2 regions of the Streptomyces sp. NPDC059247 genome follow, and region 2 is predicted to be linked to the other one. Evidence: predicted binding sites of a transcription regulator. Region 2 holds the regulator's gene; the other holds the start of a gene.
The links. The regulator HrcA, encoded in region 2, represses chaperone genes, less so after heat shock. The targets are predictions, from matches to a motif close to TTNGCACTCNGNNNNNCNGAGTGCNAA.
Positions count from the first base shown of each region.

Region 1 (4,414 bases), on a different contig from region 2:
CTGGGTCTGATGGCACAGCTCGGCGCGGTCGAGGGCTGATCCCCCGGCCGTGATCCGGGGAAGGCCCCCAGGTTCCCGAAACGCCGAGGCCCGGTACTCCCGCGACGGGAGTACCGGGCCTCAGTGGTCAGTCAGGAAGGGCCTCAGTGCGAGTGGCCGTGCCCGCCGTGACCGTGGTCCGCGGGCTCCTCTTCCTTCTTCTCCACCACGAGGGTCTCGGTGGTGAGGAGGAGGGAGGCGATCGAGGCGGCGTTCTCCAGGGCGGAGCGCGTCACCTTCACCGGGTCGATGACACCGGCCTTGACCAGGTCGCCGTACTCGCCGGTGGCGGCGTTGAAGCCCTGGCCCTTGTCGAGCTCGGCGACCTTCGAGGTGATGACGTAACCCTCGAGACCGGCGTTCTCGGCGATCCAGCGCAGCGGCTCGACGGCGGCGCGGCGGACGACCGCGACACCCGTGGCCTCGTCGCCGGTCTTGTCGAGGTTGCCCTCCAGGACCTTCACGGCGTGGACGAGCGCGGAGCCACCACCGGAGACGATGCCCTCCTCGACCGCGGCGCGGGTCGCGGAGATGGCGTCCTCCAGACGGTGCTTCTTCTCCTTCAGCTCCACCTCGGTGGCGGCGCCGACCTTGATCACGCACACGCCGCCGGCCAGCTTCGCGAGGCGCTCCTGGAGCTTCTCGCGGTCCCAGTCGGAGTCCGTGGACTCGATCTCGGCCTTGATCTGGTTGACCCGGCCGCGCACGTCCTCGGAGTTGCCGCCACCCTCGACGATGGTGGTGTCGTCCTTGGTGATGGTGACGCGGCGGGCGGTGCCGAGCACGTCCAGACCGGCCTGGTCGAGCTTGAGGCCGACCTCCTCGGCGATGACGGTGGCACCGGTGAGGGTGGCCATGTCGCCGAGCATCGCCTTGCGGCGGTCGCCGAAGCCGGGGGCCTTGACGGCCACGGCGTTGAAGGTGCCACGGATCTTGTTCACGACCAGGGTCGACAGGGCCTCGCCCTCGACGTCCTCGGCGATGATCAGGAGCGGCTTGCTGGCGCCGGCCTGGATGACCTTCTCCAGGATGGGCAGCAGGTCCTGGATCGAGGAGATCTTGCCCTGGTTGATCAGGATGTACGGGTCGTCGAGGACGGCCTCCATACGCTCCTGGTCGGTCACCATGTACGGGGAGAGGTAGCCCTTGTCGAAGGCCATGCCCTCGGTGAACTCCAGCTCCAGGCCGAAGGTGTTGGACTCCTCGACGGTGATGACACCGTCCTTGCCGACCTTGTCCATGGCCTCGGCGATGAGCTCGCCGACCTGCTGGTCCTGCGCGGAGAGCGCGGCGACGGCGGCGATGTCGGACTTGTCCTCGATCGGGCGCGCGGTCGCGAGCAGCTCGTCGGAGACGGCCTTGACGGCGGCGTCGATGCCCTTCTTCAGGGCGGCCGGGGAGGCACCGGCGGCGACGTTGCGCAGACCCTCGCGGACCAGGGCCTGGGCGAGCACGGTGGCGGTGGTGGTGCCGTCACCCGCGATGTCGTTGGTCTTGGTCGCCACCTCCTTCACCAGCTGGGCGCCGAGGTTCTCGAACGGGTCCTCGATCTCGACCTCACGGGCGATCGTGACACCGTCGTTGGTGATGGTGGGAGCGCCGAACTTCTTGTCGATGACGACGTTGCGGCCACGGGGGCCGATCGTCACCTTCACCGTGTCGGCAAGCTTGTTGACGCCGCGCTCAAGGGCGCGACGGGCGTCCTCGTCGAACTTCAGGATCTTCGCCATGGAGCGGTTCAGCCCTCTCGAAAACTGGTGTGGAACGAACAGCGCCCCGGTGCCCGGTGAGGGCCCGGGGCGCAGCTCAAAGCATCTGCTTCGGGTGAATTACTTCTCGATGATCGCGAGCACGTCGCGAGCCGAGAGGACGAGGTACTCCTCGCCGTTGTACTTCACCTCGGTGCCGCCGTACTTGCTGTACAGCACGATGTCGCCGGTCTTGACGTCGAGCGGCAGGCGCTCGCCGTTCTCGAAACGGCCCGGGCCCACGGCGAGGACGACGCCCTCCTGGGGCTTCTCCTTCGCGGTGTCCGGAATGACCAGGCCAGAGGCGGTGGTCTGTTCGGCGTCGAGCGGCTGGACCACAATGCGGTCCTCGAGCGGCTTGATGGCAACCTTGGAGCTGGTGGTCGTCACGATCCGACCTCCCCCTTCGGAGATCTCGGGGTTAACTGTCTGAGGTGGCGACCAGGTGGATCCGTCGTCGCGGGTGCCGGACCTGCCCGTCGCTGTGTTGGCACTCTCCGGTGGGGAGTGCCAGAGCCGAGACTATGACCGCGATTAGCACTCGGTCAAGCGGAGTGCCAATTACTCACCCCGTGGCGGGTCCGGTCCGGGCTTCAGCGGACCTCGGCGACCCCCGTGGACCGGACGGCTCCGGCGGACGGGACGGCGGGGGAGACCGGTGTAGGGACGGCCGATACGGGGGCGGCGGGGGCGGGAACGGTTGGTGCGGGGGCCTTGGACGGGCGGGCCCCGGCGGCGGGCGCGTGCCGGGGGCCCATGCGTTCGGCGGCCTTGCGGCCGAGGCGTTCGATCGAGTCCACGGTGGAGGCGCAGCCGGTCAGCGCGAGGAGCGCGGCGGCGAGCAGCAGCCCGGCGAGCGGCCGTGCGGCCCCGCCCCGGCCCGACGGGCGACCGGGGCCGGTTTCCCGGACGGGGCCGGTTCCCCGAGCCGCGACGGTTCCCCGGGCGGCGACGGCGGTCCCGGGCGAAGGCGTACGGGAACGGCGTCCGGGGAGGGTCCCGAGAAGGGACCTTGGCGCGGAACCGGGGGCGGGCCCCGGTGTGGTGCCGGGGAGAGCCCCGGGGGCGGACCCCGACCCGGTCCCAGGGAGAGCCCCGAGCACGGACTCCGGCCCGGTCTCGGGGAGGGACCCGGGTGCGGACTCCGACCCGGCCCCGGAGACGGACCCCAGCCTGGACCCCGACCCGACCCCGGAGAAAGCCCTGAGGACGGACCCCGACCCGGTCCCGGAGACGGACCCCGGCGTGGCCCCGGGGGCGGGCTCCGACCCGACCCCGGAGAAAGCCCCGGGGGCAGACCCCGGCCCGGCCCCGGGGACGGACCCGTAGGGGAACCCCGGCCCGGTCCGGGGGACGGACCGCCCGGTCCGGGGGACGGACCCGGAGACGGGCCCCGGTGCGGACGCACGGGCAGATCCCGGCGCGGACCCCAGCGCGGACGCACGGGCAGACCCCGCCTCGGACCCCGGCTCGGACCCCGATACGGACCCCGAGACGGACCCCGGTGCGAGCCCGGAGGGCGTCCCGTTCCCGCGTTCGGGGTCGCGCGCGGAAGGGCGGCGGCGGTGCGTCACACGTAGTCCTCGAGCTTGGCGACGGCGAAGCCCTTCGCCGTGATCACGTTCATCACCTGGCGGATCATGTCCGGCATGGTGCCCTTCCAGTCCTCCTTGCCCCGGAAGTGGGTGAGCACGATGTCGCCGGAGTGCAGGTCCCGGTCCCACTCGCGCCACTCCATGTGGTCGGGGAACGCCTCGGCGGCCCAGAGCGGCACCGCCTTGACGCCGCAGGTGGCGGCCGCGCGCAGGGTGTCCTCGTTGTAGTTGCCGTACGGCGGGCGGAAGAGCGGCGGGCGCTTGCCGAAGCGCTTCTCGATGACGTCCTGCATCCCGCAGATCTCGCGCTTCTGCTCGCTGTACGAGAGTCCGGGCAGATAGCGGTGGTTGAGGGTGTGGTTGTGCAGGGAGACCCCGCCCTCCTGCGACTTCTGCATCCGGCTGAAGTAGCCGTAGTCCTCGCTGACGACGTAGTCGCTGAGGAAGGCGCTGTAGGGGATGCGCAGCTCGCTCATCATCCGCAGCAGCTCGGGGTCCTTCTCCGAGCCGTCGTCGATCGTCAGGAAGACGACCTTCTGTTTGGTGGGCACGGTGGTGAAGACCGGGGGAAGGCCCTCGCCGTCGGTCTCGAAGCCCTTGCGGGTGGTGATCCTCGGCTTGACGGCGGGCGGGGCGGGCGCGTCCAGCGGGGTACGGGCGAGGCCCCATTTCCTGGCGGCGGCGACCCGGGCCGCCCGCTGGTCGCGGACCTTCTCGACGTACGAGTCGAGCGCACCGGCCGCGCCCCGCCCCTGGGCCTGCTGTCCGGCGGCGGGGGCGGGGGCGCCACCGGCCGGCCCGGTGCCGCCGGAACAGGCCGTGGCGGCGGAGGCGAGGGCGGCGACGACGAGCGCGGCCCCGAACGCCCGAGCGGAACGGTGCACACCTTTTGCCATCATCTGGTCCTTTTGTCGTATGAGTACTGTGGCGCCGCATCCTGTCAGCGCGGACACCCGTACGAAGCCCACGACACCGCCGTACCACCGCCGCCGTCCCCCGGGCGGCCGTCACTCCGTCCCCCGGGCGGCCCAC
Region 1 is NZ_JBHYZW010000011.1:57,601-62,014, reverse strand. It holds gene ACFXGN_RS20695 (ester cyclase) at 1-39, shown strand, start outside; gene groL (chaperonin GroEL) at 144-1,769, opposite strand; gene groES (co-chaperone GroES) at 1,869-2,177, opposite strand; gene ACFXGN_RS20680 (hypothetical protein) at 2,381-2,587, opposite strand; gene ACFXGN_RS20675 (polysaccharide deacetylase family protein) at 3,358-4,278, opposite strand.
Region 1: the regulator HrcA is predicted to act here: its motif matches at 2,322-2,348, upstream of groES (co-chaperone GroES).

Region 2 (4,414 bases):
TCGGGCGCGGGGCAGCCGAAGGTGAAGGAGACGACGGAGACCGGGTCCTCCAGGAGGATGGCCAGCTTGGCGTCGTAGGCGTCGTCGCGGCTGTCGTCGGTCTCGCCGAGCGGGGTGTCGTACCAGGTGGTCTCGCCCGCCAGTTGGTGACGGTAGACCTCGACGGCGGCGGGATCGGCGGGCCTGCCGGTCCCCGGCAGGAAGAGGTTGACGCCGAAGGGGCGGGCGGTGAGCCCGCGGACCTGCTTGATCTCCTGGTAGAGGCCGCCGGCCGTCTTGTAGCCGCCGGCCAGGAAGCCGAGGGCCCCGGCCTCGCAGACGGCCCCTACCAGCTCCGGACAGGAGGCGCCACCCGCCATGGGGGCCTGCACGATCGGGTACCGAGAGAGATCGTTCAGTGCGGTGGTGGACATATGGGCATCGTGTCATGCCCCTGCTCCGGCGCCGAATCCATGAGCGGCACCTCGATCCGTGAGCGGCACCTCCACCGGACACGGCTCCGGACACGGCTACAGGCACGGCTACGGGCACGATTTCGGGCACGATTTCGGATACGGCTCCTGACACGGTTTCGGACACCGCTCCGGATACGGCCGAGGGCGGCTTCCGGTCCCCCGGATGCCGCCCCTCGCCCGTACCGGCCGGATGTTCCTACCGGCCGTTGAACGCGTCCTTCAGGCGGGAGAACAGCCCCTGCTGCCCCGGCTGGAACTGGCCGGTCGGCCGCTCCTCGCCGCGCAGCTTGGCCAGCTCGCGCAGCAGCCGCTCCTGCTCGGCGTCCAGCTTGCCGGGGGTCTGCACCTCGACGTGCACGATGAGGTCACCGCGTCCGTTGCCGCGCAGATGGGTGATGCCGCGCCCGTGCAGCGGGACCGACTGGCCGGACTGCGTACCGGGCCGGATGTCGATCTCCTCGATGCCGTCGAGGGTCTGCAGCGGCACCTTCGTGCCCAGCGCGCCCGCCGTCATCGGGATGGTGACCGTGCAGTGCAGGTCGTCGCCGCGCCGCTGGAAGGTCTCGTGCGGGGTCTCGTGGATCTCGACGTACAGGTCTCCGGCGGGGCCGCCGCCGGGGCCGACCTCGCCCTCGCCCGCGAGCTGGATCCGGGTGCCGTTGTCGACACCGGCCGGGATCTTCACGGTGAGGGTGCGCCGGGAACGGACCCGGCCGTCGCCCGCGCACTCGGGGCACGGGGTCGGGACGACGGTGCCGAAGCCCTGGCACTGCGGGCAGGGGCGGGAGGTCATGACCTGGCCCAGGAAGGACCGGGTGACCTGGGAGACCTCGCCACGGCCGCGGCACATGTCGCAGGTCTGCGCGGAGGTGCCCGGTGCGGCGCCCTCGCCGGAGCAGGTCGTGCAGACCACCGCCGTGTCGACCTGGAGGTCCTTGGTGGTGCCGAAGGCCGCCTCGTTGAGGTCGATCTCCAGACGGATCATGGCGTCCTGGCCGCGCCGGGTCCGCGAACGCGGCCCGCGCTGCGAGGCCGTGCCGAAGAAGGCGTCCATGATGTCGGAGAAGTTGCCGAAGCCACCGGCTCCGAAGCCGCCCGCGCCCCCTCCGCCGGAAGCCGACAGCGGGTCGCCGCCCAGGTCGTAGACCTGCTTCTTCTGCGGGTCCGAGAGGACCTCGTAGGCGGCGTTGATCTCCTTGAATCGTTCCTGCGTCTTCGGATCGGGATTGACGTCCGGGTGCAGCTCGCGGGCGAGCCTCCGGAAAGCCTTCTTGATCTCGTCCTGGGACGCGTCGCGGCGCACGCCGAGCACGGCGTAGTAGTCCGTGGCCACTACGACTCCGCCAGGATCTGTCCGACGTAACGTGCCACTGCGCGTACCGCTCCCATCGTTCCGGGGTAGTCCATGCGGGTCGGTCCGACCACGCCGAGTTTGGCGACTGCCTCGCCGCCCGAACCGTAGCCGACCGAGACGACGGACGTGGAACTCAGTCCCTCGTGGGCGTTCTCATGCCCGATACGTACGGTCATGCCCGATTCCTTGGCCTCGCCGAGCAGCTTGAGGAGCACGACCTGCTCCTCAAGGGCTTCGAGCACCGGCCTGATCATCACAGGAAAATCGTGTCCGAAGCGGGTGAGATTGGCGGTGCCGCCGATCATCAGCCGCTCCTCGTGCTCCTCGACCAGGGTTTCGAGGAGGGTCGCGAGCACGGTCGAGACCGTCGCCCGGTCCTCCGCCTCCTCGAACGACTCGGGGAGGTCCTGCACCAGCTGCGGCACGTCGGCGAACCGGCGGCCGACGACCCGGCCGTTGAGCCGGGACCGCAGATCGGCGAGCGCGGTCTCCCCGAAGGGCGCGGGGCAGTCGACGACCCGCTGCTCGACCCTGCCGGTGTCGGTGATGAGCACCAGCATCAGACGGGCGGCGGCCAGCGAGAGCAGCTCCACGTGCCGCACGGTCGAACGGGTCAGCGAGGGGTACTGGACGACGGCGACCTGACGGGTCAGCTGGGCGAGCAGCCGGACCGTGCGGCCGACGACGTCGTCCAGGTCGACCGCGCCGTCGAGGAAGTTGTGGATGGCCCGGCGCTCGGGCGTCGACAGCGGCTTCACCCCGGCCAGCCGGTCGACGAAGAGCCGGTAGCCCTTGTCCGTGGGGATGCGGCCCGCGCTGGTGTGGGGCTGCGCGATGTAGCCCTCGTCCTCCAGGACGGCCATGTCGTTGCGGACGGTGGCGGGCGAGACGCCCAGCCTGTGGCGCTCCGTGAGCGCCTTGGACCCGACGGGCTCCTCCGTCCCGACGTAGTCCTGGACGATGGCCCGCAGCACCTCGAGCCTGCGTTCGCTGAGCATCGTGCACACCTCCAGCTGCCGTCGTCGTTCCGGTTGCTCCGCTTTTGGCACTCGACCGGTCCGAGTGCCAGAGATCCCCGGCCAGTGTACGGCGGCGGGCGTCGCTCCTGGCAAGGAGGCGGCGCCCCCACCGGTTAGCGTCGCCGCATGGACGTCGAATGGGAAGCGTACGGATGGGAGCGTCTCGCGGACGGGGTGGGCCGCAGACGGCTCCCCCGCTGGGACGCCACGGTCGGTCTCGTACTGGGAGAACGGGCGGTGCTCCTGTACGACACGGGGTCCTCGCTCGCCGAGGGGGCCGGGCTGCGGGCGCAGGTCGCGGGCCTCACCGGCGGCCGGGGAGTGACGCACATCGCACTGGGCCACCCCCATTTCGACCATGTGCTCGGCACGGCGGTGTTCGCGGGCGCCGAGGTGTTCGGCGCGGTCGGCACGGACGAACTGCTCCGCCACCCCCGGGAACGGGAGGCCCTGCTCGCGGACGCCGTGCGGCACGGGCTCGACCCGGCGGAGGCGGCGGAGGCGGCGGACGTCCTGGTGGCCCCCCGGCACGTGGTCTGCGGCGAGTGGACGCTCGACCTGGGCGGTCGCCAGGTCCTCCTGGCGAACGTGGGCCCCGGGCACACCGGCCACGATCTGGCGCTCCTGGTGCCCGGCGAGCGGGAGGTGGTGTTCTGCGGCGACCTGGTCGAGGAGTCGGGCGAGCCGCAGGCGGGCCCGGACGCGGTCCCGGCGCGCTGGCCGGACGCGCTGGACCGGCTGCTCGCCCTCGGCGGCGAGGACGCGGTGTACGTGCCGGGGCACGGGGCGGTGGTGGACGCCCCGTTCGTGCGACGCCAGCGCGAAGAACTGGCACGGCGGTTCTCCGTGGCCTAACGTCGCCCGAATGCGCAGCTACAACCCGGATCTGACGCCCCCTTGGAAGAGGTCGGCCCCCGTCCCCGAGGTCCCGGCCGACCCGGACCTGGTCGTCGAGGAGGTCACCACCGGCTTCTGCGGGGCGGTGATCCGCTGCGAGGCGGGCACGGTGACCCTGGAGGACCGCTTCGGCAAGCACCGGGTGTTCCCGCTCGACCCGCGCGGCTTCCTGCTGGAGGGCCGGGTGGTGACCCTGGTCCGCCCGGTCTCCGCGGCCCCGGCGCGCCCCGCGCGGACGGCCTCCGGCTCGGTCGCCGTGCCGGGGGCGCGGGCCCGGGTGGCGCGGGCGGGCCGGATCTATGTGGAGGGCCGTCACGACGCCGAGCTGGTGGAGCGGGTCTGGGGCGACGACCTGCGGATCGAGGGCGTGGTCGTGGAGTACCTGGAGGGTGTCGACGACCTGCCGGCGATCGTGGCGGAGTTCGGCCCGGCCCCGGACGCCCGGCTGGGCGTCCTGGTGGACCACCTGGTCCCGGGCTCGAAGGAGTCGAGGATCGCGGCCCGGGTGACCTCTCCGGACGTCCTGGTCGTGGGCCATCCGTACGTCGACGTCTGGGAGGCGGTGAAGCCGTCCTCCCTCGGCATCCCGGCCTGGCCGACGGTCCCGCGCGGCCAGGACTGGAAGACGGGCGTGTGCCGGGCCCTGGGCTGGCCGGAGAACACGGGGGCGGCCTGGCAGCACGTCCTGT
Region 2 is NZ_JBHYZW010000009.1:153,374-157,787, forward strand. It holds gene ACFXGN_RS18655 (nitronate monooxygenase) at 1-413, opposite strand, end outside; gene dnaJ (molecular chaperone DnaJ) at 652-1,788, opposite strand; gene hrcA (heat-inducible transcriptional repressor HrcA) at 1,788-2,807, opposite strand; gene ACFXGN_RS18670 (MBL fold metallo-hydrolase) at 2,955-3,683, shown strand; gene ACFXGN_RS18675 (DUF3097 domain-containing protein) at 3,694-4,414, shown strand, end outside.